DNA from 3 places in the Mesorhizobium sp. Ca11 genome. Region 1 is predicted to be linked to each of the others. Evidence: predicted binding sites of a transcription regulator. Region 1 holds the regulator's gene; each other region holds the start of a gene.
What was found. Region 1 encodes PhoB, which activates phosphate uptake and scavenging genes when phosphate is short. Its sites were predicted from a motif close to TGTCATNNANCTGTCAT; they were not measured.
Positions count from the first base shown of each region.

Region 1 (9,928 bases):
GGCGCCGCTTCTCTTCACCGCGCTCAACAACCAGTTCTGGTCGAGCAATCTCAATGCGCCGATGGCCAGCCTGCCGGTAACCATCTTCCAGTTCGCTCTCAGCCCCTACGAGGAATGGCAGCAACTGGCCTGGACGGGCGCACTCATAATCACCCTGACGGTTCTCGGGCTGAGCATCATCGCCCGCAGCCTAACCGGACGCAGAGAGGACAGATGAAACCGATGTTGTCCACCGACCTGAACGCAGCCGACACGACCGTCGAGAAGGCCAAGATCGAGGTCAAGAACCTCAATTTCTACTATGGCCAGTCGAAGGCGCTGAAGGACATCAACCTGTCCCTGCCCGAGCGCAGCGTGACCGCCTTCATCGGCCCGTCGGGCTGCGGGAAGTCGACGCTGCTGCGCGTGCTCAACCGCATCTACGAGCTCTATCCGAAGCAGAGCGCCGAGGGCCAGGTGCTGCTCGACGGCAAGAACATCCTCGACCGCTCGCAGGACCTCAACCTGCTGCGCACCAAGATCGGCATGGTGTTTCAGAAGCCGACGCCGTTCCCGATGTCGATCTACGAGAACATCGCTTTCGGCGTCAGGCTCTATGAGAAGATCAGCAAGGCTGAGATGGACAGCCGCGTCGAGCAGGCGCTGAAGCGCGCAGCACTCTGGAACGAGGTCAAGGACAAGCTCAACGCCAGCGGCCTCAGCCTCTCGGGCGGCCAGCAGCAGCGCCTGTGCATCGCCCGTACCGTTGCTGTGAAGCCCGAGGTCATCCTGCTCGACGAGCCGGCCTCGGCGCTCGATCCGCTGTCGACCGCCAAGATCGAGGAACTGATCGACGAGCTGCAGGCCGACTACACGATCGTCATCGTCACCCACAACATGCAGCAGGCGGCGCGCGTGTCGCGGCAGACGGCGTTCATGTATCTGGGCGAGCTGGTGGAGTTCGACCGGACCGAGAAGATCTTCACCTCGCCCCGCGAAAAGCGCACGCAGGACTACATCACCGGCCGCTTCGGCTGAGCTCATACGAGGACATCATCATGGCCGAACATACCGTCGCTTCCTTCGACGAGGATCTGAGGCAGATCAGCCGGCTCATCAACGACATGGGCGATCTCGCCGCCTCCATGGTCGGCGCTTCGACCAAGGCCCTGCTCGAGACCGACAATGCCATGGCGCAGCGCGTCGTTTCCGACGATGCTATCATGGACGCGCGCCAGCGCGAGCTCGACGACCGCGCCATCACGCTGATCGCCAAGCGCCAGCCGATGGCCGACGACCTGCGCAACGTGGTCGGCTCGATCCGCATGGCAGGCGACCTCGAACGCATCGGCGACCTCGCCAAGAACATCGCCAAGCGCGTCGGCTCGGTCGGCGTCAGCGCCGCGCCGCGCGACCTCACGCATTCGATCGATTCCATGGCGCAGCTGGTGCTGATCCAGGTCCAGGCCGTGATCCAGGAATATACGGTGGGCGACGCCACGGCGCTGGCCAAGCTTCGCAACGACGACGAGCGCATCGACGTCAAATACACATCCGTCTTCCGGGAACTCCTGACCTACATGATGGAAGACCCGCGCAACATAACCGCCTGCACGCATCTTCTGTTCTGCGCCAAGAATCTCGAGCGCATCGGCGACCATGTGACCAACATCGCCGAGAACGCCTATTATGTGCTGACCGGCACGCAATTGCCCGCGAATCGTCCCAAGCAGGACGAGACGACAATGTCGGCGCCGGCGGCCTGACGAAGGGTATCTGCCAATGATCGCGCCACGCATCATGGTGGTGGAGGACGAGGAGCCGCTTGGTGTGCTGCTCCGCTACAATCTCGAATCCGAGGGTTACCAGGTCGAAGTGGTGACCCGCGGCGACGAGGCCGAAATCCGCCTTCAGGAAAACGTCCCCGACCTGCTCGTGCTCGACTGGATGGTACCCGCGGTTTCCGGCATCGAGCTCTGCCGGCGCCTCAGGATGCGGCCCGAGACCGAGCGGCTGCCGATCATCATGCTGACCGCGCGGGGCGAAGAAAGCGACCGCGTGCGCGGCCTCTCGACCGGCGCCGACGACTATCTGGTCAAGCCGTTCTCGACGCCGGAGTTCATGGCGCGCGTCAAGGCGCTGCTGCGCCGCGCCAAGCCGGAGGTGCTGTCCAGCGTGCTCAAGGTCGGCGACATCGTGCTCGACCGCGAGTCGCACCGCGTCTACCGCAAGAAGAGCGAGATCAGGCTCGGCCCGACCGAGTTCCGGCTGCTGGAATTCATGATGCGTCATCCCGGCCGGGTGTTCTCGCGCAGCCAGCTGCTCGACAATGTCTGGGGCGAGACGATCTATATCGACGAACGCACCGTCGACGTCCATGTCGGCCGCCTGCGCAAGGCGGTCAACAATGGCCGCATGCCGGACGTCATCCGCACCATCCGCGGGGCGGGTTACGCGATCAGGGAAGATTAGGGATAGGGGGCCGAGACGCTGACGGGTTCTGTGTCTCCAGCATCGGATCGCGTGCATTGGCGGTTAGCCGAGACGCTTGTGCTTCGTCATCCACGGGCGGAGCAAGGAGCGCAGCGACGCAGCGCAGATCCGAGGATCCATTCCGTGATGTCGATGCGTTGCGACAGTCCAGAATTCTGTGCCGCTGCGCTCGACGCGTGAGGTAGCGGCATGGATTCCAGGGTCTCCGCGACGGAGCTTCGCTCCTGCTCCGCCCTGGAATGACGAAGCTGCGGGGCCTTCCCTTCGCTAATTCAAGCGTCTGCTGCTGTCCCGGACCTCTTCAAGGCTGCCTCAGGCCACGTTCTTTCCCGTCCCCACTCTTGCCTGGCCTCCCGGCGCGAAAATCTCCTGGTCGACGAAGGTCAGCGCGCGCATGGCGCAGCCTTCGCGGATCAGCGGCAACTCGTTCGGCTCGGTGTCGAAGGAGATCGATTCGGAGTGCTGGCCGCCGGCCGTCTGGGCGATCGCTTCCCTTAGCGCCGGCTCGATTAGGTCGAAGGCGGCCGCGCTGACGCCGACCATGGCGACAGGCGCCGGGTCGATGAGGGCGAACAGGCTGCCGAGACCGAAACCAAGCGCTTCGCCGGCCCGGCGGTAAGCCTCCCGTTCGGGGCCGTCCCTCTCGCGCGCCTTCGCGGCAAGGGCCCGCATGTCGGCGTCGCCGACGTCGACTGGCTCGGCGTCCTCGCTCATTTTCATGGCGCTGCGCCAGATCGCATAGTTGCCGGCATAGGCCTCGACGCAGCCGCGGCGGCCGCAGCGGCAAAGCGCCCCGCCCGGGCGGTGGATCATGTGGCCGAACTCGCCGCCGGAGGAATGCGTCCCGGTGAACAGCGCACCCTTGAGCACGAGACCCATGCCGATGCCGTGCGACAACAGGATGGCGATGAAGTCGTCGCGATAGCGCTCCGGGTCGCGCCATTGCAGCGCCACCGCCATCATGTTGCAGTCGTTCTCCATGGTGGCGGAGATGCCGAACTCCTTCTCGAGAATGTCGGCGAAAGGAATGTCGGTCAGCGGCGTTATCGGCGACCACAGCATGGAGCGCGCATGCGAATCGGTGATGCCCTGAATGCCCATGGCGATGCGGGCGACGCTGCCAATGTCGAGGTCGGGATCCTGCAGCCGGCGCCGCACGATCGCCACACATTCGCCGATCAGCTCGTCGCGGGGCATAACAAGCGTGTCCAGGCGCTGCTGCTCCTCGGCAACAACTTGGCCGGCATAGTCGATCACGGCGACCGACAGGAAGTTCAGCGACAACACCACGGTCAGCACCGCGGCGGCTTCAGGGTTCAGCGCCAGGCCGATCTGCGGCCGGCCGCGTTTCAACGCCGTCGGCTCGCTGGCCTTGCTTTCGGTGAGAATGCCCTCCTGGATCAAGTCGGCGGAGATCGCCGAAATGGTCGAGTGGCTGAGCCCGGTGGTGGCGGCAATTTCGGTCCGTGATGGCTGACCGGCGCGGCGTACCGCCGAAATCACCATGGCGCGGTTGCGCCGGCGCAAATCGTCATGGCGGATTCCGACCGACATCGTTTCGCACGTCCTCCCCAGTCATCGCGGCCTTGTGATAATGCCATGGCCTGTCGCTGACACGCTAGGGATTGTGGCAGAAGCCAGGGGCCATGTCATTATTTATTGCGGATACCGAAAAAAATGCCTGAGCCCATCAAAACCCATCAGAATCTCGGTTGACAGCGCTGTTGTGCTGGACCACTATTTTTTTGAGGCTCGAAAAAAAGCCTCTGTGCCGGCCTTCGGGCCAGTCTGGGTCGCGCCGCACGGGCGCAGGGAGGATATCATGAAGAAATTTGCAGCCGCCATTCTGGCGGGCGTTGCCATGTCGCTGACGCTGGCGTCCGTCGCCGAGGCGAAGGACAAGGTGATCGGCGTGTCGTGGTCGAATTTCCAGGAAGAGCGCTGGAAGACCGACGAAGCAGCGATGAAGGCCGCCATCGAGGCCGCGGGAGACAAGTATATCTCGGCCGACGCGCAGTCCAATCCGGGCAAGCAGCTGACCGACGTCGAAAGCCTGATCTCGCAGGGCGCCAACGCGCTGATCATCCTGGCGCAGGATGCCTCGGCGATCGGCCCGGCGGTGCAGAAGGCGCTCGATGAAGGAATCCCGGTCGTCGGCTACGACCGCCTGATTGAGAACAAGGACGTGTTCTACCTGACCTTCGACAACAAGGAAGTCGGGCGCATGCAGGCCCGCGAGGTGTTCAAGGCCAAGCCGGAAGGCAACTATGTCTTCATCAAGGGCTCGGGCTCCGATCCGAACGCCGACTTCCTGTTCGCGGGCTCCATGGAAGTCCTGAAGGACGCCATCGACAGCGGCAAGATCAAGAATGTCGGCGAGGCCTACACGGACGGCTGGCTGCCGGCCAACGCGCAGAAGAACATGGAGCAGTTCCTGACCGCCAACGACAACAAGGTCGACGCGGTCGTGGCTGCCAATGACGGCACCGCCGGCGGCGTCGTCGCGGCGCTGACGGCGCAGGGGCTGGCCGGCACCGTTCCGGTCTCGGGCCAGGACGGCGACCACGCGGCGCTCAACCGCATCGCGCTCGGCACGCAGACCGTGTCGGTGTGGAAAGACGCGCGCGAGCTCGGCAAGAACGCCGCCGAGATCGCCTCGCAGCTCGCCGACGGCAAGAAGATGGGCGACATCGCCGGCGCCAAGGACTTCACGACGCCCGGCGGCAACACCGTCAAGTCGCTGTTCCTGACGCCGGTCGCGATCACCAAGGACAACCTCAACGTCGTCATCGACGCCGGCTGGATCAAGAAGGACGAGGTCTGCGCGGGCGTGCCCGCCGGCAGCGTCCAGGTCTGCAACTGAGCCTTGCCGACGTTCGATCAAAAATACCTGCGCCGCGGCCAGGAGCGGTTCAATGAACCGCTCCTGGTCTTTGTTGCCGCAATCCCGGACGGAAAACCGCTACGCACTTTTCCTGGGATTGCTCTAAAGCCGTGGCGTTTTCTCAAAAGATTTTGCCGTTCTGCCTCAGGCGGATAGCTTCTAGGCTGAGTTCCGGCATCCGCGCCAGACGGCAAGCCGGTGGGAGGAAATCATGACCGACACGACGTCTACCCAACCGGCGGACACCGCGCGCGCGTCGGAACTCGGCACTGTTGCCCGGTTCCTGAAGGCGACCGAGCTCGACACCCGCATGCTGGGCATGATCGGCGCGCTGCTCCTGATCTGGATCGGGCTGCATGTGATTTCCAGCCTGCGGCTTGGCGTCAACCCGCTCGACTTCGACAGCCGCACGTTCCTGACGCCGCGCAATCTCTGGAACCTGTCGGTTCAGTCTTCGGCCGTGGCGATCATGGCCTCCGGCATGGTGCTGGTCATCGTCATGCGCAACATCGACCTGTCGGTCGGGTCGGCCGAAGGGCTGATCGGCATGGTCATGGGCTTTGCCCAGGTGCATTTCCTAGTTCGCTTCGTCGGGCTTGAACTGGGAAATCCCTGGATCTGGGTTCTGGCGTTGCTCATCGGCCTGGCGCTCGGCCTCATCATCGGCGCCTTCCAGGGCTTCGTCATCGCCTATCTCGAAGTGCCGGCCTTCATCGTCACGCTGGGCGGATTGCTGGTATGGCGGGGCGCTGCCTGGTGGGTCACCAGCGGCCAGACCGTTGCGCCGCTCGACGCCACGTTCCAGTTGATGGGTGGCGGCCCGGCGGGCTCGATCGGCGCCAGATGGAGCTGGGCCGTCGGCATCGTCGCCTGCCTGGCGGTTATCTTCATGCATTTCAACGGCCGCGTGCAGCGCAAGCGCTTCCGCTTCCCCCTGCGTCCGGTCTGGGCCGAGACGCTGCTCGCCACGGTTACCTGCGCGGTCATCCTGGGCGCGGTGTGGCTCGCCAACTCCTATCCGTGGCCGGTCGGCATCGTGAACCGCTACGCCGCCGCCAACAACATCACCGTGCCCGAAGGCGGGCTGTTCATCGCGCACGGTATCGCCATTCCGGTCCTGATGGCGGTCGCCGTCGGCCTGATCATGACCTTCGTCACCAAGCGCACTAGATTCGGCCGCTACGTCTTTGCCATCGGCGGCAATCCGGAAGCCGCCAATCTTGCCGGCATCAACACGCGCTGGATCACCATGAAGGTGTTCATGATCATGGGCGTGCTGGCGACGATCGCGGCGGCGATCTCGTCGGCCAGGCAGAACTCCTCGACAAACGCGCTGGGGACGCTGGATGAACTGCTGGTCATCGCCGCAGCGGTCATCGGCGGCACGTCGCTCGCAGGCGGTTCCGGAACCGTGCTCGGTGCCATGCTGGGCGCATTGCTGATGCAGTCGCTGCAATCCGGCATGGTGCTGCTCGGCGTCGATTCACCGCTGCAGAGTATCGTCGTGGGCGCCGTGCTGGTCGTCGCGGTGTGGCTCGACACTCTCTATCGCAAGCGCGTCTGATAGCAGGAGAAGGACCATGGCTGAAAAATCGTCTCCCGCCGGCGTTCCGCTGGTCGACATGCGCAACGTCTCGATCGCCTTCGGCGGCATCCGCGCCGTCGACGACGCATCCGTCGATCTTTTCCCCGGCGAAGTGATGGCGCTGCTCGGTCACAATGGCGCCGGCAAATCGACGCTGATCAAGATCCTGTCCGGCGCCTATAAGCGCGACAGCGGACAGATATTCATCAATGGCGAGGAGGCTTCGATCTCCAATCCGCGCGACGCCAAGAAATATGGCGTCGAGACGATCTATCAGACGCTGGCGCTGGCCGACAATGTCGATGCCGCAGCCAATCTCTTCCTCGGCCGCGAACTGATGACGGGTTGGGGCACGCTCGACGACGTCGCCATGGAAGCCGAGGCGCGCAAGGTGATGGGCCGGCTCAATCCGCGTTTCCAGCGCTTCAAGGAGCCGGTTATCAAGCTGTCGGGCGGACAGCGGCAGTCGGTGGCGATCGCGCGCGCGATCCTGTTTAACGCCCGTATCCTGATCATGGACGAGCCGACTGCGGCGCTCGGCCCGCAAGAGACGGCGCAGGTCGGCGAACTGGTCAAGCAGCTCAAGGCCGACGGCATCGGCATCTTCCTGATCAGCCACGACATCCACGACGTGTTCGAGCTCGCCGACCGCGTCTGCGTGATGAAGAACGGCCAGGTGGTTGGCACCGCGCGCACCACCGATGTTACCCAAGACGAGGTGCTTGGCATGATCATTTTGGGCAAATGCCCGCCAGGCGCCATTCCGGGCCCGGGGGCGCTGAAGATCGCAGCATGAAGTCGAACTGGTAGCCGGCTAATTAACGGCTGCGTGATGTACCAGCCGCGGTGATGGTTTGACCGCGCCATTGTGTTGGCGCCGAGACTTGCCCATAAAGATCGTCGACCGTCCACGGGCCGCATCCTTGATTTGAAGAAGCTCTTTCCGATCCTTGCCTTTGTCGCCGTCGCGCTGATCAGCCTGACCATGGCAGGGTTCGCCTATTTCGCGACGCAGGAGGCGGCGCGGATCAAGTTCGAGGGCACGGCCGACGACGCGCTCAACCGCATCGAGAGCCGCGTCGACCTGCATCTGTCGCTGCTGCGTTCGACGCAGGCGCTGTTCGATGCCCGCAACGGCGACATCTCGCGCGGCGAATTCAAGGCCTTCTTCACCGCCCTCGACATCGACGACAATTTCGCCGGGCTGCGCGGCATCGGCTTCCTGAGGCTCGCCAAGACCGGCGACGAGGCGGCGGTGGAACGCGACATCCTGCACGATCATGGGTCGGCGCATCCGATCTATCCTGCCACGACGCAGCAATGGCGCACGCCCATCGTGCTGTTCGAGCCGCTCGCTGCCTCCAACCAGTCGATCATCGGCTTCGATATGTTCACCGAGCCGGTACGGCGCGCAGCGATCGAAAAGGCGATGGCAGACGACCGGCAGCATGCGAGCGGTTTGGTCCAGCTCGGCCAGGGCGCCGGCGTGGCGCAGACCTTCACGGGCTTCCTGGTTTTCGTGCGTCTGAACGTCGAGACCGCGCCAGACGTCATCAATGCAAGCCGCTCCTCGACGGCCGGCTTTCTCTACGCCGCGTTCCGCGCGCAGGACCTGTTCCAGGTCGCGCTCAGCCGTTCTCCGCTGCTGCCGGTCAATGTCGAGGTCTATGACGGCAAGTCCGAGGACGGCAATCTTCTGTTCCGTTCGGAGGCGCCGCCGGCAGAACGCATCGGGGCGACGCTTCTGGCGCGTCGCGATATCGTTGTCGCGGGCCGGCCCTGGACCGTGCTGTTCAGGCCGACAAGCGCCTTCGAACCGCCGTCCTCGCGCGCCATACCGGTGATGCTCGGACTGTTCGGTCTGCTGCTTGCCGGCGCCATCGCGCTGGTGGCGCGCTACCAGGAGCGCGCCTATGAGGCGAAATCGGCGCTGCACGAGGCGACCGAAAAGAGCCTGCTGGAAAAGGATCTGATCCTGCAGGAGATGAAGCACCGCATCAAGAATTCGATCACCCGCGTGCTGGCGATCGCGCGACAGACGGCTTCGCAAGCCACCGACGTGAAGGAGTTTTCGGCTTCGTTCTCGGCGCGCCTGCAGGCCATGGCTGCATCGCAGGACATGCTGACCCGCTCGCGCTGGCAGAAGGCCGATCTAGGCGACCTGCTGCGCATCGAGCTCGGGCAGGTGTTCGGCAAGGACCTTCCCGACGGCGTGTTGTCAGGGCCGGAAGTGCTGCTGGACGAGACGACGACGCAGGCGCTCGGGCTGACCTTCCACGAACTTGCCACCAACGCGCTGAAATATGGCGAGGCCGGCAGTTCGGTGGGCGCCCTCAAGGTCGATTGGAGCGTCAACGGCCGCGGTCGCGAGCGGACGCTGGTTCTGAACTGGCGCGAGGCGGGTCAGAAGGAACTGGAAGCGCCAGTCAAGACCGGCTTCGGCACCAAATTGATAGATCTCAACGTCACGCGCGAATTGCGCGGCACCATCGCGCGCGACTACCACGCCGACGGCTTGAAGGTGGAAATCAGGATCCCGCTGGGCGCGTAAGGCAAAACAGCGGCTTGAATTTGAATTCAGAGCAAACCGGAGGCCGGCTGCCGGCCCCCGGTCTTTCCCGTGCTGAACTAGTTGCAGCGAGCCGTGTAGATCCGGCCGCGATGATCGCGATACTGGCAATAGCCGTTGCGCAGGTTGCGAACCAGAAGGCCCGACCCGGCGCCGACGGCCGCGCCGATCAGCGCACCCTTGCTGCCGCCGACCAAGCCGCCCACGCCGGCGCCGATCAGGCCGCCGCCGACGACGTCCTGCTCGGTTGTTGTGCAGCCGCTGACAGCGACCACGGCAACCATGGCAATCATCATCTTCCGCATAGAATTGCTCCTCACTTTTGTCCTCACTTTCGGCAGTGCCAGCAACCATTTAGCATGAAAAAAGGTGCTTCGCCTGCCCGATTTTACTGTTGCCTAACGTAGTCTTTTCGGCA
Region 1 covers NZ_JAIUHU010000009.1:57,322-67,249, forward strand. The annotation lists gene pstA (phosphate ABC transporter permease PstA) at 1-217, shown strand, start outside; gene pstB (phosphate ABC transporter ATP-binding protein PstB) at 214-1,017, shown strand; gene phoU (phosphate signaling complex protein PhoU) at 1,038-1,745, shown strand; gene phoB (phosphate regulon transcriptional regulator PhoB) at 1,762-2,451, shown strand; gene LB538_RS17620 (ROK family protein) at 2,785-4,026, opposite strand; gene xylF (D-xylose ABC transporter substrate-binding protein) at 4,295-5,335, shown strand; gene LB538_RS17630 (sugar ABC transporter permease) at 5,568-6,920, shown strand; gene LB538_RS17635 (ATP-binding cassette domain-containing protein) at 6,937-7,737, shown strand; gene LB538_RS17640 (CHASE domain-containing protein) at 7,870-9,492, shown strand; gene LB538_RS17645 (YMGG-like glycine zipper-containing protein) at 9,570-9,815, opposite strand.

Region 2 (9,928 bases), on a different contig from region 1:
CTTTTTTCATCCGGACGAACCTTTCCAGTTTGCGGACTCATGCTATGGAGCCTGTGCAGCGCAAAGACGCTGCAGCATTTTGATCTTGCGCATGAACCTTCGCGAAAATCGATCCTGATTTCCAGGGGCCCATGCGTCAGGCCGGTCCAGCGAGCCGGCTGACCGGTCGAACGGGATGCGGGGTGGCGCGGGCCTATGGCAGAGACGGGCGCGGGACAAGACAACAAGGGGCAAGCCTTGGCCGGGCGGCTGGCGCGCAACCGCTGGCTGCTTGGCGCAGGCGTTCTCGCGGTCCTTGCCGTTTATTTTTTCGCCGGCTCATCCGCCTATGTGCTGCTGCTGGCCCTGGCCGCGCTGGCGGCCGCGGCGATGCTGCCGGCAGATGCCGAACGCCAGCCGGCCGATGCGGGGGCAGCGATCGAGGCCAGCGGGCTGCAGAGGCTCTCCGGCGAATATCTGGCCGCCGCGGTCGCCGACCCGCTGATCATCTTCGACCATTCCGCCACCATCGTTCACGCCAACGCTGCCGCCTTCGCCGCCTTTGGCGGACTGGCGCCCGGTATGTCGCTGTCGCTCAAGTTCCGCGCCCCGGAAATGCAGGCGCTGCTCGACGGCATCCTTGCCGGGGAAGTCGCTTCCGATGCGGTCGACTACACCGAAAAGCTGCCGGTGGAACGCACATATCGGGTCAGCGCGTCCACGGTCGGTCATGCCACAGGCCTTTACGTGCTGGTGTTCAAGGATCAAAGCGAGACGCGTCGCATCGATCGCATGCGCGCCGACTTCATCGCCAATGCCAGCCATGAGCTGCGCACGCCGCTTGCCTCGATCGCCGGCTTCATCGAGACGCTGCGCGGGCCGGCCCGCAACGATCCGGCGGCGCGCGACCAGTTCCTGCAGATCATGCAGAACCAGACCGGCCGGATGGCCCGCCTGATCGACGATCTGCTCTCACTGTCGCGGTTGGAGATGAAACCCTATCTGGGACCGGGCACGGAAGTCGATCTTCGCCAGACGATCGACAGCGTCATCGATTCGCTGGGGCCGCTGGCCAGTGAGAACGGCGTCGTCATCGAGCGGGAGTTCGCCAACGCGCCGCTTGTCGTCCCCGGCGATCGCGACGAGCTGTTCCAGGTCTTCGAGAATCTCCTCGAGAATGCCTGCAAATACGGCCAGTCAGGCGGGCGCGTCACCGTATCGGTCGCCGGCGGCGAGGATGGCCAGCAGCCGGGCTTCGACGTCACGATAAGGGATTATGGTCCGGGCATTGCCGAAGAGCACATCCCGCGCATCACCGAGCGCTTCTACCGCGTCGATGTTGAAAACAGCCGCGCCCAGAAAGGCACCGGGCTTGGCCTTTCGATCGTCAAGCATATATTGACCCGTCATAACGCAAAATTGTCCATCAAGTCGGAAGTCGGCAAGGGCGCGGCGTTCACGGTTCATTTGCCGGCTCGCTGATCGTATATCGGTTACCAACCGGGATTTTCTTCTTTCTGTCATGCGGTTCACGTATCAGCGACGGATTGAGGGAACGCACCAGCCGGCACAAGCCGGGAAGGCATATCCATGCAGTCCGTTCATATCGCCAGTGCCTATGATGAAGAGCTGAAATTCCTGTCGAAGCGCATCGCCGCGATGGGCGGCCATGCCGAGCGCATGGTCGAACAGGCGGTCGCGGCCCTGGTGAATGTCGACCATGGTCTCGCGCAGAAGGTCATCCAGGACGATCTCGTCCTCGACGAAGGACAGCGCGAGATCGACGACAAGGCCATCATCATCATCGCCAGGCGCCAGCCGATGGCGACGGATCTGCGCGAGATCGTCGGCGCGATCCGTATCTCGGCCGATATCGAGCGTGTCGGCGACTTGGGCAAGAACGTCGCCAAGCGCGTGGCCTCGGTGGACGGCCGCCAGCCGAATAGCCTTTTCCGCGGTATCGAGGCGCTTGCCAATCTGGCGCTGACGCAGCTCAAGGAAGTGCTCGACGTCTACGCCTCGCGCTCGGTCGAGAGGATTGGCCTCGTGCGCGACCGGGACGACCAGATCGACGCCATGTACACTTCGCTGTTCCGCGAGCTCTTGACCTACATGATGGAAGATCCGCGCAACATCACGCCCTGCACGCATCTTCTGTTCTGCGCCAAGAACATCGAGCGCATCGGCGACCACGCGACCAATATCGCCGAGACGATCTATTACATCGTCACGGGCGACCAGATGCCAGCCGACCGGCCGAAAGGCGACAAGACCGACAAGGTCGTGCTTCCCGGCCCGGTGCCGGCCAAGTGAACCGCCGCCTCTCGAATGGCTTCCTGATTTAGGATAAGCTCCTCCAGGGACAGCGATTTTGTCAGTCGCAGTCTCGGGAGGTTTGCGATGGAACAAGTTCGAAACCTGACCCCGGCCCCAACGTCGGGCATCATTGCATCCAGCGTCTATTCGGGCGGCAAGCGCATCGCCGACATCGCCATCGAACAGGCCGGCGAATGGGCGGCAAAACCCGGCCATGTCGTCTGGATCGGCCTGCTCGAGCCCGATCGCAACCTGCTGCTCCGGGTGCAGGCGCAATTCCACTTGCATGATTTGGCGATCGAGGATGCCGAGCATCCGCATGCGCGCCCGAAGATCGAGCAATATGGCGACGCCCTCTTCATCGTTGCCCGCACCGCGCAATTGATCGACGGCCGTGTCACTTTCGGCGAGACGCATCTGTTCGTCGGCGCCGGCTATATTGTCAGCGTCCGGCACGGCCCGTCGACCTCTTACGCCGCCGTGCGCCAGCACTGGGAGAGCTGCCCGCATTCGCTCGCCAAAGGCGAGGATTTCGTCCTCTACGCCATCCTCGACTTCATCGTCGACAACTACATGCCGGTGCTGGAGCAGATCGAGGACGAGGTCGAGGCGATCGAGGACAAGGTGCTTCTGAAGCCGATGACCGGTTCCGATATCGAGCGGCTTTACATGCTGCGCCGCGATCTGCTGCGGCTGCGCAATGCGGCGCTGCCGCTGGTCGAGGTCTGCCGTCGGCTGACCAGCGCCGACCTGCCGCAGATACATGCCGCCATGCATCCGCTGTTTCGCGACGTGACCGACCACATCCGCACCGTGCAGGAAAAGATCGACTCCCTGCGCGAGGTTCTGGCCTTCGCCTTCGAAGCCAGTCTGCTGGTCGGGCAGAGCCAGGAAACCGCAATATCCAAGAAGCTCGCCTCATGGGCGGCCATCCTGGCGGTGCCCACGGCCTTCGCCGGAATCTACGGCATGAACTTCTCCGACATGCCGGAACTGAAGATGGAATACGGCTATCCGGCCGTCCTGGTGGCGATCGCGCTCATCTGCGCGTTCCTGTACTGGCGGTTCAAGAAGAATGGATGGCTGTGAAGGGAGGGAGTAGGGGAGTAGGGAGCGAGTAGCGAATAGGGAGTAGCGAGTAGGGGAAATAAGTTGCCCTTTTCGTGAAACTCTATCCAATTCTATTCGCTATTCGCTATTCGCTATTCGCTATTCGCTATTCGCTCAGCGCGCCCTGCGCCGCTCGCCCGCCGGCTGGAACGCCACCCGGGAATGATACTTGCAATAGGGCCCCGTTTCGGCGGCGTCGTTGCCGCAGAAGTTGAAGTCTTCCGACAGCGGATCGCCGTTCGGCCATTTGCAGGTGCGTTCGGTCAGCTCGACGAGCTGCAGATGCCGCGAGATCGGCACGACCACGTTCTCGACCGGCCGGATATAGTGGCGCGCGACCGGCTCGGCGTCGAACTGCACCTGCAGCGCGGTGGCGCCGATGGTGGTGGTCACGTGACGCGTGGCACTTGCGGCGCGGGTCACCGATTTCTGCATCGAGGCGCCTTGCGTCGCCTTCTTCTGGCGCGCCGGAGCGGCCGTTGCGCGGCCGCGGCCCGACAGCTTCAGGCGATGCACCTTGCCGATGACGGCGTTGCGGCTCACCCCGCCGAGCTGTGCGGCGATCTGGCTGGCGCTCAGACCCTCCGACCACAATTTCCTGAGAAGTTCGACCCGCTCGTCAGTCCAGTTCATGAGACCGCGCTCCTGCTGAGGCGTACGGCAGTCAGAATCCTTTCCCGCCCCCGGCTCTCGCCGGGCAAACAACACCACATATACCGGGTGATTAGGTCCGCCGCACGAAATCTAGTTATTTCTCGACTACAAATACCTTATGCGCTGACTCGGTGACAAGAGTCCCCAGGGCAACACGATTCGGTTTTTTCGGTTTTCCCCAACTTGCCGGCCTACTTATGAACCGGCGTGGCGTCAGGGGCTTGCCACGCGCTTCTGCGTGACGTTTTCGTTGACTTCATGGCCGAAAAACATGATAAGCCGCAAAGGCCGCCGCATTGGCGGCTTTTTTGATTTCCGGTTCCGGAGACGCATATAATGAGCGGTTCGGCGCTTTACGAGACCTTTGCCCGCGCACCCCTGGCGTTCGACCGTGGGGAGGGGACCTGGCTGGTCACCGACAAGGGCGAGCGATATCTCGACTTCGCCGGCGGCATCGCGGTGAATTCGCTGGGCCACGGCCATCCGCATCTGGTCGCGGCGCTCACCGGGCAGGCCGCCAAGCTGTGGCACGTCTCCAACCTCTATGAGATCCCGGAACAGCGCCGGCTGGGCGAGCGGCTGACTGAGGCGACCTTTGCAGACAAGGTGTTCTTCACCAATTCCGGTGCCGAGGCACTGGAATGCGCCATCAAGACGGCCAGGCGCTATCAATTCGTCAAGGGCCATCCCGAGCGCTTCCGCATTATCACCTTCGAGGGTGCCTTTCACGGCCGCACGCTGGCGACGATCGCCGCCGGCGGCCAGTACAAATACCTCGAAGGCTTCGGCCCGAAGGTCGAGGGTTTCGACCAGGTGGCTTTCGACGACATCGACGCCGCTGAAAAGGCGATCACGCCGGAGACCGCGGCGATCCTGATCGAGCCGGTGCAAGGCGAGGGCGGCATACGCCCGGTGCCGACGCAATCGCTGAAGCGGCTGCGGCAACTCTGCGACAAGCACGGCCTGCTTTTGATCTTCGACGAGGTCCAGTGCGGCATCGGCCGCACCGGCAAGCTGTTCGCGCATGAATGGTCAGGCGTCACGCCCGATCTGATGGCGATCGCCAAGGGCATCGGCGGCGGCTTTCCGATGGGTGCCTGCCTTGCCACCGACGAGGCGGCGACCGGCATGACGGCCGGCGTGCACGGCACCACCTTCGGCGGCAATCCGCTGGCGATGGCCGTCGGCAACGCCGTGCTCGACGTGGTGCTGGCCGACGGCTTCCTCGAGGACGTGCAGCGCAAGGCGCTGCTTCTGAAGCAGGGCCTTGCGGCGGTGGCCGATGAATTCCCCGACGTCATCGAGGGCATCAGGGGAACCGGCCTTATGCTCGGCCTGAAATGCGCCATGCCCAATGCCAAGGTGAACATGGCGCTGCGCGATCAGCACCTGCTTGCCGTGCCGGCGGGCGACAACGTCATCCGCCTCCTGCCGCCGCTCACCGTCACCGACGAGGAGATCGGCGAGGCGCTGGAGCGCATTCGCGGCGGCGCCAAGCGCCTGACCGACGCGATTGCCGCCGAAGCCGCCAAATAATTTCTGGAACCTGCCGATGAGTGTTCGCCACTTCACCGATCTGTCCGCCGTTTCCGCGGGCGACCTGCGCATCATGCTGGACGATGCGGTGGCGCGAAAGACCAGGCTCAAGGCGGGTGAGCATTCAAAACCGCTCGATGGCAAGGTGCTGGCCATGATCTTCGACAAGCCGTCGACGCGCACGCGCGTGTCCTTCGATGTCGGCATGCGCCAGCTCGGCGGCGAGACCATCATGTTGACCGGCACCGAGATGCAGCTCGGCCGTTCGGAGACGATCGCCGACACGGCGAAAGTGCTGTCGCGCTATGTCGACGCCATCATGATCCGCACCACCTCGCACGACCGGCTGCTGGAGCTCACCGAGAACGCCACCGTTCCGGTGATCAACGGGTTGACCGACGACACGCATCCCTGCCAGCTCATGGCCGACATCATGACCTTTGAGGAGCATCGCGGTCCGGTGTCCGGCAAGACCTTCGCCTGGACCGGCGACGGCAACAATGTGCTGCATTCGCTCCTGGAGGCCTCGGCGCGGTTTAGCTTCAACCTCAATGTCGCGGTGCCGGAAGGCAGCGAGCCTTTCGAGAAATATGTCGACTGGTCGAAAGCCAATGGCGGCAAGGTCCGGTTTTCCAGGTCCGCCGAGGAAGCCGTCGACCAGGCCGACTGCGTCGTCACCGACAGCTGGGTCTCCATGGGCCAGGAGCATCGCGCCCGCGGCCACAACGTCTTCCTGCCCTATCAGGTCAATGCGTCGCTGATGGCAAAAGCCAAGCCCGATGCATTGTTCATGCACTGCCTGCCGGCGCATCGCGGCGAGGAGGTCACCGACGAGGTGATCGACGGGCCGCATTCGGTGGTCTTCGACGAGGCCGAGAACCGGCTGCACGCCCAGAAGGCGGTGCTGGCCTGGTGTCTGGGCGCGTGAGAAGGGCTGGACCTGACCGCTTCCGGCCCGATCGGGCTCAACTTGATCTGGGGACATGTGATGCCTATTTGCGGGCCATCACGTAAATCGAACGCGCTTCGACGCATGCGGCTCACCGGGCGGCATGGCTGCGCCCCGGAGTATTGTCATGTTGGAAACCCAGACCTTGGCTGAGCATAAACCCCAACTCGGTGAATTCGGCTTCGCCGGCGACGATCATGTCGTGCCTTATGAGGTCGCGCCGCTCGATGTGCGCGGCCGCACCGTGCAGCTCGGGCCGATGCTCGACGCCATTTTGAGCCGCCACGATTATCCTGAGCCGGTCGCCCGCCTGCTGGCGGAAGCCTGCGTGCTCACCGTGCTGCTCGGCACTTCGCTGAAGTTCGAAGGCAAGTTCATCCTGCAGACCCGCACCGACGGTCCGGTCGACATGCTGGTGGCCGATTTCACCACGCCGCATGCGCTGCGCGCCTATGCGCGCTTCGATGCCGACCGGCTGCAGGCGCTGACCGCCGCCGGCGAGACCTCGCAGCAGACGCTGCTCGGTGACGGCGTCTTGGCCTTGACGATCGACCAGGGCGCGCATACGCAGCGCTACCAGGGCATCGTCCAGCTCGACGGCACCTCGCTCGAGGACGCCGCGCGCACCTATTTCCGGCAGTCGGAGCAGATCCCGACCGATATTAAGATGTCGGTCGCCAAGCTGGTCACGCCCGGTCCGGCCGGCGCGCGCGAGCAATGGCGCGCCGGCGGCATCCTGGCGCAATTCCTGCCGCAATCGCCGGAGCGCATGCGCGTTCCCGATATTTCCGGCGGCGACGGCGATCCGCGTGACGTTGCGGACCAGCCGGCCGACAATTCCTGGCAGGAGTTGCTGGCGCTGCTCGGCACGATCGAGCCGACCGAGTTGATCGACCCGACAGTGGGCGCCGAGCGGTTGCTCTACCGGTTGTTCCACGAACATGGCGTGCGCGTTTTCCGCGGCGTCCCTGTCGCCGACCAGTGCTCCTGCTCGCGCGACAAGATCCGCGGCATTCTCGAAGGCTTTTCGGCTGAGGAGATCAAGGAATCGACCGAGGAGGGCGGCATCCATGTCGCCTGCGAGTTCTGCTCGACCCAATACGACTTCGACCCGGCTGAATTCGCGAAGTGAGCCCTCTTCCTTCTCCCCGTGAAACGGGGAGAAAGAGGCTGTCGCCGACGTCTAATTTACCGTGCGCCTTGTCCCCGGCATATCGAGCGAGAAAGCCGGAATGGCGATATCGAACGTCTCGCCGCGGCCGTTGCGCATCGTGTAGTGGCCGACCATGATGCCTGACGGCGTCGAGAGCGGGCAGCCCGAGGTGTACTGGTAACTGTCGCCGGGATTGAGTTCCGGCTGGTCGCCGACGACGCCGGCGCCGCGCACCTCCTCGACCCGGCCCTGGCCGTCGGTGATGTGCCAGTAGCGCGACACAAGCTGCACGAACTCGTCGGAGCGGTTGTCGATCGTCACCTGATAGCCCCAGACATAGCGGTTCTCGGACGGATCGGAGCGGTCCTCCAGATAGAAGGGCCTGACCAGCACTTCGATGTTGCGCGTCACTGCGCGATACATGGGCCACTCCGGTTGCCGCCGCGGAAAATATGTCACGCTCCGCTCTTGATAGACGCAGCGTCGACCATCCTGCCAGCCTTGTAAGTGCAGGTGCCGAAAAACAATGTCATTTAGGTGACACATCACAATGTTGGTGTGCACAAACCGTGCCGGGCGACTCGGGCGCTCTGTAACAGTTGAAACGGCCGCGTGCGGCCTAAAGCAATTCCAGGAAGGCGCGAGCGGTTAGGCTCGGCGCCTTCGCCGTAGCCTTCCGTCCGGAATTGCGTGAAAACAAGGAGATGGAGTGGGTCGCCGTTTGCGTGAAACGGTGAAACTCTCTATCGGGGGTGACCAGATCTCGATGGAACTGACTATCGCAGCCGGCCTGGCTTCGTCAGCGCTTCTTTCCTTCAATCTCGCCAGCATCCTGCTCGCCTCGTCGCGGCTGAAGCGGCGGCATGTCATCGCGCCGCCCTCCAGCGCGCGGCCGCCGGTCTCCATCATCGTGCCGTCGCGTGGCGTCGAGCCGTTCACGCCGGAGACCTTGCAGCGCGCCTTCTCTCTCGATTGGCCGCGCTATGAGCTGATCTTCTGCGTCGCGCATGCCGAAGACCCGGTGGTCAAGCTGATCGATGCGGCCATCGCACGCCACCCCAAAATTCCCGCGCGGCTGCTGATCGGCGACGATCGGGTCAGCGCCAATCCCAAGCTCAACAACTGCGTCAAGGGCTGGCAGGCGGCGCGGCACGATTGGGTGATCCTCGCCGATTCCAACGTGCTGATGCCGAGAGACTATGTCCAGCACCTGATGGCGGCATGGCGGCCGGATACCGGCCTCGTCTGCTCGACGCCGATCGGCTCGCGGCCGGACGGGTTTTGGGCCGAAGTCGAATGCGCCTTCCTCAACACGCTGCAGGCGCGCTGGCAGTATGCCGGCGAGGCGCTTGGCCTTGGCTTCGCCCAGGGCAAGAGCATGCTGTGGAACAAGCCGATGCTCGATGCCAATGGCGGCATCCAGGCTTTGGCCGCCGAGATCGCCGAGGACGCGGCGGCCACCAAGCTGGTCAACGGCCTGGGGCTCAACGTCAACCTCGTCGCCTCGCCGTTCGAGCAGCCGCTCGGCCAGCGCAGGCTCGCCGAGATCTGGTCGCGCCAGACGCGCTGGGCGCGGCTGCGGCGGGTTACCTTCCCACTGTTCTTCGCGCCGGAGATCCTGACTGGCGCTGCGGTGCCGCTGCTGCTGGCGCTGATTGCAGCGGCAAGCGCCGGCGTCAGCCTGCCCACGACGGCCTTGGGCGTGCTGGCGATCGCCTACCTGCCGGAATGGCTGCTGGCCTTTGCGAAGGGCTGGTATTTGTCGCCGCGCAGCATCATCGCGATGATCGTGCGCGATGCCCTGTTGCCGGCCATCTGGGCGCGCGCCTGGTTCGGCGGCGCCGTCGAATGGCGCGGCAACGCCATGATCATCCGCACCAAGGCGATGACCGAGCTGGAGGAGCTCGCCTAGAGCAATTCCAGGAAAAGTGTGAAACGGTTTTCCGTCCGGAATTGCGGCTCTGGAAGGCTCGGGCCGCGGCGTTCTCAGCCTTCTATTTTGCTGCCTTCAGCGCCTGTTCCACGTCTTCCAGCAGATCGTCGCTGTCCTCCAGGCCAACGGAGAGCCTCAGCGTGCCTGGCCCGATGCCGAGCTCGGCGCGGGCCTCGTCGCTCAGGTTCTTGTGCGTCGTCGTCGCCGGATGGGTGATCAGGCTCTTGGCGTCACCGAGATTGTTCGAGATCAGCACGATGTCGAGCGCGTTCTGGAAGGCAAAGGCCGCCTGCTTGCC
Region 2 covers NZ_JAIUHU010000007.1:20,188-30,115, forward strand. The annotation lists gene ppk2 (polyphosphate kinase 2) at 1-10, opposite strand, end outside; gene LB538_RS14235 (ATP-binding protein) at 196-1,461, shown strand; gene phoU (phosphate signaling complex protein PhoU) at 1,570-2,292, shown strand; gene LB538_RS14245 (magnesium and cobalt transport protein CorA) at 2,380-3,384, shown strand; gene LB538_RS14250 (GcrA family cell cycle regulator) at 3,520-4,038, opposite strand; gene LB538_RS14255 (aspartate aminotransferase family protein) at 4,396-5,595, shown strand; gene argF (ornithine carbamoyltransferase) at 5,612-6,523, shown strand; gene LB538_RS14265 (Hsp33 family molecular chaperone) at 6,648-7,676, shown strand; gene apaG (Co2+/Mg2+ efflux protein ApaG) at 7,728-8,120, opposite strand; gene LB538_RS14275 (ceramide glucosyltransferase) at 8,464-9,609, shown strand; gene LB538_RS14280 (O-succinylhomoserine sulfhydrylase) at 9,692-9,928, opposite strand, start outside.
Region 2: LB538_RS14275 (ceramide glucosyltransferase) is a predicted target of PhoB. The motif match lies at 8,225-8,241, and genes of this name have one in related genera.

Region 3 (9,928 bases), on a different contig from region 1:
TGTCGAGCTTCTTCACCCGGCTCTGCACCTGGGCCGCATGGGAAGCACGCGCCTTGAAGCGCTCGATGAAGGCAATCTCCTTGGCCAGCATCGCCTGCTGGCGCTCGAACTGCGCCTGCAGCTGCTTGTCGGCCAGCGCGCGCTGCTCCTGGTAGAATTCGTAATTGCCGGAATAGGAGGTGAGCGCACCGGCGTCGATCTCGATGATCTTGGTGACGATGCGGTTCATGAACTCGCGGTCGTGCGAGGTCATCAGCAGCGCGCCGTCATAATCCTTGAGGAATTTCTCCAGCCAGATCAGGCTTTCGAGGTCGAGATGGTTCGACGGCTCGTCGAGCAGCATGACGTCGGGCCGCATCAGGAGGATGCGGGCGAGTGCCACGCGCATCTTCCAGCCGCCGGAGAGTTTTGAGACGTCGCCGTCCATCATCTCCTGGCTGAAGCCGAGGCCGTCCAACACCTCGCGCGCCCGACCGTCCAGCGCATAGCCGTCAAGCTCCTCGAAGCGGTGCTGCAACTCGCCGTAGCGCTCGATGATCTGATCCATGTCGTCGGCGCGGTCGGGATCGCCCATGGCGTGCTCGAGCTCGCGCATTTCGGCGGCGACCGCGCTGACCGGCCCGGCGCCTTCCATGACTTCGGCGACGGCGCTCAAGCCGCCCATATCGCCGACATCCTGGCTGAAATAGCCGATGGTGACGCCGCGATCGACCGAGACCTGGCCTTCATCGGGCTGCTCCTGGCCAATGATCATGCGAAACAGGGTCGTCTTGCCGGCGCCGTTCGGGCCGACAAGCCCGATCTTCTCGCCCTTCTGCAAGGCGGCGGAAGCTTCGATGAAGACGATCTGTCGGCCGTTCTGCTTGCCGATATTTTCGAGACGGATCATGGGACGGTCCGGGAAACTGCGCTGACGTGGCGGGGATTTGCCCGGGGCATTACGCGAATGCGGGCACGAGGGGAAGAGGCAGAAGCGCCGCATGCCGCGCTCGGCGTATTCCCTTTGAGGCAGACCAGCCGAGGTAAAATTGATTCGCGTCGCCGACAGATCGAGCGCTTAGTGCTGGAGCCAACCACTTGATGGGCTCTGGCAAGGGAGGTCAACCATGGCCATGTACCTGACGCGCTTCAGCTACACGCCCGAGACATGGGCGCGAATGATCGAAAACCCCGAAGATCGCCGCAAGGCAGCCAGCTCATACATAGAATCGGTGGGCGGAAAGCTGCACGGGTTCTGGTACGCGTTCGGCGAACACGACGGCTGGAACCTGTGGGAGGCGCCGGACAATGTTTCGATGGCGTCCGTCGTGCTCGCCATCGGTGCCGGAGGGGCGCTCAGCTCCTGCGAGACCACCGTCCTCCTCAGCGTCGAGGAGATGATGGACGCGCTGGGCAGGGCGAAATCGATCCGTTATCGGCGGCCGGGAGCGTAGAAAAAAACGCCGCCTCGGGGAGTGTCACCTCGCGTCATGGAAGATGATGCCGAGCGTATGTCGCCCGCCTGAGCGCAGGCGGCTAACGCCGTGGCGCAGGTTGACGCGATAGTAACCTCGCGTGCCCTCCACCGGCCGGTTGTGCACGGCGAAGATTACCGCATCGCCGCGCTTGAGCGGCACCACCTCGGCGCGGCTTTGCATGCGCGGGCGCTGCTCGGTGAGCACGAATTCGCCGCCGGTGAAATCCTCGCCGGGCTCGGACAGCAGGATCGCCACCTGCAGCGGAAAGGCAAGCTCGCCGTAGAGATCCTGGTGCAGGCAGTTGAAATCGCCGGGGCCGTATTGCAGCAGAAGCGGCGTCGGCTTTACCTGGCCCTCATCGTGGCAGCGTTTCAGGAAGGCGGCGTGCTCGGCCGGATAGCGCTGGGCAACACCCATCTTCTCGTTCCAGTCATTGGCGACCGTGGCGAGGCGCGGGTAGAGCGTGGTGCGCAGGCCCTCGATCAGGTCCGGCAGCGGATATTTGAAATACCGATATTCGCCCTTGCCGAAGCCGTGGCGCGCCATCACGACATGGCTGCGGAAATGCTCTTCATGCGGGTAGAGCGCGGCGATATCGGCGCATTCTTCCGCCGACAGCATGCCGGGCATGACGGCACAGCCATGGGCGTTGAGTTCAGAGACCAGCGCGCGCCAATCTTGTGCTGCGACGCGGGATTCGGCGGAGCGGCTGGCGCGCTTGGTGTTGAGGGAATGGATGGTCATGGGTTGGCTCCTTCGCTTGGTGTCAAAGTGGGGCGAAGGATGAGCATCGGCCACCCGATTCCTGCGGGGGTGGGCGCCGGCTTTCCCTTCTCCCCTTGTGGGAGAAGGTGGCCTCGCGCAGCGAGGTCGGATGAGGGGTGCTGGAAGGAATGAGGCGGCGGCGATTTCAATCTTATCGCCAAGCTGGAACACCCCTCATCCGTCTCGGCGCTAACGCGCCGATCCACCTTCTCCCACAGGGGGAGAAGGAGAAGTCGCGCCTCACTGCCTCCGATACTCCTCCAGCTCCGGATCGAGATCCACCTTCACCGCATTGGTGAATACGCAGGTCGCCACCATGATGCCGGCGAAGGCGGTGAGGTTGACCAGCAGCGTCTCGTCGTAGCGCGCCTTGAGTGCGGCCCAGGTTTCTGCCGGGACGGCATTGGCATCGGCGGCGATTGCCATGCCGAAGGAGATCAGCAGCGTCTCGTCGGCGGTCGGTTCGATCGCTTCGGGGTCGAGCCCGTTCTCGATCAATGCGCGGCGAAAGAAGGTCACGGGAATCTCGGCGCGCATGGTCTCGGCCATCGCTTTCGACAACAGCCAGATGGCGCGGTCGTCGAGTGTGGGCTTGAGAAGGTCGCGCAGCGTGAACCATTCGGCGTAGATGCGGTGGGCGGCCGGCGAGTGGAGCAGGATGCGCTTCATGTTGGTCATGCGGCCGCGCAGCGCGAGCTCGCGGTCGTGCTCGGCGCGGATGTCGTCCGAGGCGGTCGCGTAGTCGATCGACGAAAGATACGCCATTGCGCTCACCCCAGCGTGGAACGAAGCGCGGGCGCGCCGCGCAGCGTGTTGGAGACGGTGCAGATGTTTTCCGCGTCCGCCAGGATCCGTTCTTTCATTGCGGCATCAAGGTCGCCGGTGATCTCCAGTTTGACGATGAATGCCTCGACCCGCGAGGGCTCGTCCTTCGCCTTCTCGCCGCTGACATCCGCCCTCACCTCGCCGAGCCGGTCGGCGACGCCGAGGCGGGTGGCGGCGATGCGGGCGCTGAGCACCATGCAGGCGGCCAAAGAGGCATGGAGCAGGTCGAGCGGGCTGAAGCCGGGCGCGCTGACCTGCGTGACCACATCGACCGTGCCACCGGTCGGGGTGGTGACCGCTGGCAGGCCGCCCGGCGGCAGGACGGCAAGCGCGCCGACGTTGCGGGTCCTGATTTTCAAGTCTGCCATCGTGTCGCCTCCAGTTTGGAGGCCATTGATAGCGGACGGGAATTCACTGAGGCAATCGCCGAGGCAGGCCTTGCGCGATTGGCGTTTCCTCGCCTCCATGAAATGGGGGAGAGGTGGCTCGGCGAAGCCGAGACGGAGAGGGGGAGCGCCCTGCGAAGCCCCCTCGCCGTCCACTTTGCGGACACCTCTCCCCCGGCTCTGGCGGGGGCGAGGAACCCGGGTTCTGAGAGGCTACTTCGTCAGATCGAGCGCTGCCGTCAGATCGCCCATCGGCGGTTGGTCGTGGTTGCGCAGCGCCTTGTCGCGGGCGACGATGCCGGGCAGCACAGGCAGGTCGTAGCGGGCGGTGATGAAACGCAGGATCGAGGTCGTGTCGTACTGCGTGTGATCGACCATCCCCATCTTCGCATAGGGCGAGATGATGAAGGCCGGGATGCGGTTGCCCGGGCCCCAGCGATCGGCCTTGGGCGGCGCGACATGATCCCAGAAGCCGCCATTCTCGTCATAGGTGACGACCACCAGCATATGCGCCCATTGCGGGCTCTTCTCCAGATGCGCGACGAGGTCGGCCAGATGCTGGTCGCCGGAGGTCACGTCGGCATAGCCGGCATGCTCGTTGAGGTTGCCCTGCGGCTTGTAGAAAGAGACTGCCGGCAGCTTGCCGTCGTCGATCGCCTTGATGAACTCGGTGCCGCCGAGCCCGCCATCCTTGATGTGCTCGGCCCGCGCGGCCGTGCCCGGCGCATAGGCCGCGAAATAGTTGAAGGGCTGGTGGTGGAACTGGAAGTTCGGCACGGGCGTCGCGTTCTTGCCGTCGAGCGCCGCCTGCCAGGCGCCCGAATACCACGCCCAGGAAATGCCCTTGAGCGACAGCAGATCGCCGATGGTGATCTCGTGCTGCGGCGGCAGCGTGGTCGGCTGCGCCGGATCGGCCAGCGCCCTGTCGCCACCCTCGGCCGGCTTGTTGGCGCTTGGCTGGTAAGGCGGCTGCATGGTGTTGACGGCGTAGAAGTCGGGCGTGATGGCGCCGTCATTGGCGAATTTCGGCACGCCGCCCAGCGCCGAGGGCGGCGAATTGTCGGCCGGTTTCAGCGTCACGCCATCCGGCTCGACGACGGCAATCTGGGCCTTCACCGGGCTGGTGTCGGCATTTGGATAGTAAGGCACGCAGGCGCAGACCAGCATGAAATGGTTGAGGAAGGAGCCGCCGAAGGCGCCCTGGAAGAAATTGTCCGCCAGCACGTATTTTTTGGCGATCGCCCACATCGGCAGAATCGAGCCGTCATAGTGGCCCATCACCAGCGCGCCGGAATCGGCCCAGGCGACGAACTTGTCGTTCCGGCCGCCGTCGATCTGCATCTGCTCCTGATAGAAACGATGCCACAGATCATGGGTGATGACGCCGGTATTCTCGTTGAAGCCCTTGGGATCGTCGATGGCGAATGTCGCATTGGGCAGATGCGCGCTCTGCGCCTCCGTCACCGCCGGCGTGACGCCCTTGCCGGTCAGTCCGCCCCAGGCCGGCGGCAGTTCGGAAAGCGGCTTGCCGTCGCGGTCGAGCTGGCGCGCCTGGTCGGGCGAAACGTTGACCAGGCCGTTGGCGGCGGGGAAGCCGCCATAAAGGTTATCGAAGCTGCGGTTCTCGGCGTAGATGACGACGACGGTGTCGATCTTGTCGTAACCGGCAGGCGCCGCTTGGGCAGCGGCAGAGAGCGATGCCAGCGCCGTGGAGGCGAGGCAAAGGGAGAGAAAGGACCGGATCATTGGAAAATGCCTCGTGGCTTGGGAATGGCTGGAGGACGGCAATGCAGGAACGCAACTGCATCAATGCCCAGCTACTTCGACGCCTTGTCACCTTTGTGACAGTTCGGCCCCGGCCGAACACGGTTTCGTGAGCGGGAAGACCGGTCATCAATCCGTTGCACTCGATCCTTACGCCGCCAAAGAAACCGGGCGAAGAAATCAGGGATATCGCCGAAGACGATGGGACGTCGGAAAAATCACGCGATCGCCATTGCAGCGGCCATGATCGTGGCCTCCACCGCGCCCGCCAACACCGAGGAGCCATCCGGTGTCCATCCCGGCCCGATGACGCGCCAGGAAGCCTTCGCCCGCGCCGAGGCGCTGACGGCGCTGGGGCGACAGATGTTCTTCGACCCGTCGCTCTCGGCCTCGGGCAAGCAGGCCTGCTCATCCTGCCACGATCCCAACCATGCTTTCGGGCCGCCCTCGGCGGCGCCGGTCGAAATGGGCGGAGCCAATCTTGACCAGCCAGGCGTTCGCGCCGTGCCGTCGCTGCGCTACCTGCAGGCGGCGCCCGCCTTCACCGAGCATTTCTACGACTCCGAGGACGAAGGCGACGAAAGCGTCGACAATGGCCCGACCGGGGGCCTGACCTGGGACGGCCGCGCCGACCACGGCAAGGACCAGGCAAGAATCCCGCTGCTGTCGTCCTTCGAGATGGGCAACAAGGACGCGGCCCAAGTGGTCGCCAGCCTGCGCAACGCGCCTTATGCCGGCGCCTTCAAGGCGGCCTTCGGCGCCGATGTCTTCGACCATCCGCAAGACGCCTTCGACGCCGCTGTGGAAGCGCTCGGCACCTTCGAGCAGAGCAGCGCCGATTTCTATCCCTATTCCAGCCGCTACGACGCTTTCCTTGCCGGCAAGGCGCAACTTTCCGCGCAGGAATTGCGCGGCCGCATGCTGTTCGAGGACGCAGCGAAGGGCAATTGCGCGAGCTGTCATCTCAGCGAACCGGCCAATGACGGCGAGCCGCCGCAATTCACTGATTACGGCCTGATCGCGATTGCCGTGCCGCGCAACCCGGCGATCCCCGCCAATGCCGATCCCAATTATGTCGACCTCGGCCTGTGCGGTCCGCTGCGCACCGATCTCAAGGACCGCGTCGAATATTGCGGCCTGTTCAAGACGCCGACGCTGCGCAACGTTGCCTTGCGGAAAAGCTTCTTCCACAACGGCTATTTCCACACGCTGCGCGACGCGGTCGCCTTCTACGCCAGCCGCGATACGGATCCCGGGCGCTGGTATCCGAAGAAGACCGACGGCACGGTCGACAAATTCGACGATCTGCCAAAGGCTTACTGGGGAAACCTCAACACAGACCCGCCCTTCAACGGCAAAAAGCCCGGCGACAAGCCGGCGCTGACCGATGCCGAGATCGACGACATCGTCGCCTTCCTCGGCACGCTGACCGACGCCGACCAGGCCGGGCAGTAGGAAAAGCGGCCAAGGAGATTGGTGGCTTGCAGCCGCAGCGGTGCTATCCACCGTAAATGTGTGCCAATGTGAACCACGTCATAGGAACGCCAAGTCGCGCCTGCTATATTGCCCATCTCTTCACAGATGGAGTCTCCGATGAGGTTCGTCCCGGTGCAGGAGCCGCCTGGCAGCAGCTGGACGGTGTTCGATGCGGCCAATGGCGCGCCGGCCGAATATGCCGGCCGGGTGCTTATCGGCCTGACATCGTGCGAAGCCCGCTGGTTTGCCGCCGTGGGCAACGGCCGCGCCGCTTGGCAGCGGTCCATCACGCCAGGCGTGCAGCTGCGGCTGGTCAGCGGGGGCGGTTGCCAAGCCATCCGGGAAAGGCATGGCCAGACAGGTAGTTAGGAAGCCGCGCTGCCAGATTGATTCAGGCAGAGCGATCTCCCATCGATTGCCTTCTCACCTCGCCGGCGCATAGCGGCTCACCACCATGCCGCAGGCATAGGGCTTGGAGCCGAGGAGCCTCAGCCTGCCAAAGCCGCCCTTGTCGAAGATGCGGCGGCCACTGCCCAGAACGGCCGGATTGATGAAGAGCTGGAACTCGTCGACAAGGTCGGCGGCGATCAGCGCCGAGGCGAAGCCGGCGCCGCCGAACACGGCGATGTCGCCGCCCTCGCCTTGCTTCAGCGCGTTGACCTCACGCGGCAAGTCGCCGCTTACGACGCGCGTTCGTTCCCAGCGCGAGGCCCCGAGCTTATCGCTCGCCACCACCTTTTCGGCCTCGACGATGCGCTGGGCGAAGGCAAAGAAGCGGTCCTTCGGATATTTCCTCGCCGCGTTGCCCCAATGGGTCAGATAGCCTTCCTCAGCCATCTTGCGGCTCAACAGGATGGTATCGATGGTCGTGAAAACGGCGTTGAAGTCCCGTTTAAGCTCCTCGTCCCAGGCGCTGTCGTCGCCCCACTCCCAGAGTTGCCAGCGACGGACCTCGTCGGCGCCGACAAAACCGTCGACCGATATCTGCATCTGCAGGATGAGCTTTCTCATGTCCGGTCTCCCTGGTCAGGAATTGCTGCCTGTGACGACTCGCGCCGCGGCGGGCGAGCGGGCGAAAGCCTGCGCCCAGGCTTCGAAGCTGGTCGGGGTGGCATTTTCGGCTGAGGGTGCTTCCAGCGCCCAGCGCTCGCCTCTGTTGAAGCTTGCCGCCGTCTCGCCCAGCGCATCGGCAAAACTCGCCGATATGCCATTGGCGACCATACCGGCCCGCGCATCGGCGAACGGCACTTCATCGTAGGCGACCTCCTTGCCGATCGCCCTGCCCAGGATCTCGGTGGCCTGTTCGAACGTGTAGGAGCCGCCGCCGTGCAATTCGACAACGCGCTGGATCGGAAAGTGTTCGGCATTCAATAGAGCGGCGGCGCGTTCGCCAACGTCCTTGGCGGCAATCAGCGGCATAGGCAGGTCGCCGCGGAAGGGCGAGCCGAAGACGCCGGACGCCGCCTGCTCGACGAAGCCCATGCCCTTGATGAAATTCTCCATGAAGAAGGAGGCGCGCAGATAGACGAGTTCCTCCAGGCCCAGCGCGGCAAGCCGCTTTTCCATCAGCGCGGCGCCAAGCGAGGTACCCATTCTGAGATGGGCATTGAGGCCGCTGAGCAGCACGATCCGGCGCAGGCCCGCCTTGGCGATGGAGGATGCCAGCCGTGCGCCGACCTCGTCCTCAAAGTGATGCAGATCGGGCGCGGTGACATCGAAGGGGATCATCACGTAAGCGCTGTCGGCACCCGAGAAGGCAGCGTCGAGCGCCGCCTGATCGTCGAGTGCGACGCCGAGGCTACGGGCGATGCCGCGCACCTTGTGCCCTGCGCCGGTCAGTCTGGCCGAGACCTCGGCGCCCACTTCGCTGGTTGCGCCGACGACCACCATCGTACGCTTGACTTGCCGGCTCATATCGATCTTCTCTCGTCAAATGATTTACTTCTGGAACCATTTGACGCAAGGCAAGAACGATGTCAATAGTAAAGTGATTTAAAAATGGAACCATGCTGATGTCGACCAAGGAACGATCCGGCTGCCCGATCAGCCTCTCGCTCGAACTGCTCGGCGACCGCTGGACGCTGCTCATCATTCGCGACCTGGCCTTCGCCGGGAAAAGGCACTTTCGCGAGTTCCTGCAATCCGACGAAGGCATCTCGTCGCGCACGCTGGCCGAGCGGCTGCAGACGCTGGTCGACGAAGGCATCCTCACCCGCAGCGACGACCCGAGCCACGGTCTGAAGGCGATCTACCGGCTGACCGAGGCCGGCATCGACCTTTTGCCGGTTCTGGCAACGCTCGGCGCCTGGGGCAGCAAATACCGCAAGGCCGACGATAAGTTGGCCCGGGTCGCCAACGATCTGGCGGCCGGCGGTCCGCCGGCGCTTGAACGGATGAAAGAGAGGCTCAGAGCCGAGCACCAGGGATAGGTCTGTTCCGACCTCAGCGATTGGCGTGGTCCGGCTACCCCCCGCCCGTCAGCGAGCCCGCCCGTGTGGGAGCGGTCCGACTGGCTCTTCGGCCGGAGGCTCGCCCGGCAGCCCCAGTCGCAGCCGCTCCTCCTCGGCGAAGATCTCGGCCTGCGCGTGAATGTCGAACACTTGCTGCTTCAGCCTGCCGCCGTCGACGACGCGCACGATCCATTGGCCATTAACGGTTTTTACGCGGACACTGTCTGGCTCGCTTGTTACCATATACAGCTCCTGCTCTTCATTCGAAGAACTGCCTATCTCCGACCCACAATACAATCTAGCGCGTCTGGAATTGCCGAAAAGCGTGGCTTATTGTTCTTTAGTGCAAGAGCACCCGCCGTTATTCGGCATATTTGCGAGTTTCCCGAATAAAAGCGAGCGTGGCGGCGAAGACATGCCATTGCGCCTAGGTGCAGCCGAGTTCGACTTCCACATGGCGTTCGGTCTGCGAGACGATGCAGCAACGGAATTTGAAGGCGTCCGAGCGGTACTGCAGATTTAGGCAGTGCGGCAGTTGGCCGTGGGCGAGCGCGGAAGAATTCGCCGCATAGACGGCGGCCCGGCAGCCTTTGGGGGGGGGGTGATACTGGGTTCGGCGGCCGGGCCTGACCGGAGTTTGCGAGGCCGCCGGCTGCCACCAGCATGCGCTTGGGCCCGGCCAAGGACAAGAACGACCTAGGCCCTAGGACCAAAGCTGCAAGGAGGATGGTCGAGACGACAATTGCACTTGGGCCGGCTGGAAATAGCGTGCCGGACGCCGGCCCGTCAAAAGCCGAAGAAATGC
Region 3 covers NZ_JAIUHU010000008.1:217,762-227,689, reverse strand. The annotation lists gene LB538_RS16810 (ABC-F family ATP-binding cassette domain-containing protein) at 1-889, opposite strand, end outside; gene LB538_RS16805 (GYD domain-containing protein) at 1,107-1,433, shown strand; gene LB538_RS16800 (2OG-Fe(II) oxygenase) at 1,458-2,201, opposite strand; gene LB538_RS16795 (hypothetical protein) at 2,463-2,987, opposite strand; gene LB538_RS16790 (OsmC family protein) at 2,993-3,415, opposite strand; gene LB538_RS16785 (acid phosphatase) at 3,647-5,179, opposite strand; gene LB538_RS16780 (cytochrome-c peroxidase) at 5,441-6,652, shown strand; gene LB538_RS16775 (hypothetical protein) at 6,791-7,042, shown strand; gene LB538_RS16770 (dihydrofolate reductase family protein) at 7,097-7,684, opposite strand; gene LB538_RS16765 (NmrA family NAD(P)-binding protein) at 7,700-8,587, opposite strand; gene LB538_RS16760 (winged helix-turn-helix transcriptional regulator) at 8,686-9,102, shown strand; gene LB538_RS16755 (hypothetical protein) at 9,151-9,366, opposite strand; gene LB538_RS16750 (hypothetical protein) at 9,910-9,928, opposite strand, start outside.
Region 3: LB538_RS16785 (acid phosphatase) is a predicted target of PhoB. The motif match lies at 5,322-5,338, and genes of this name have one in related genera.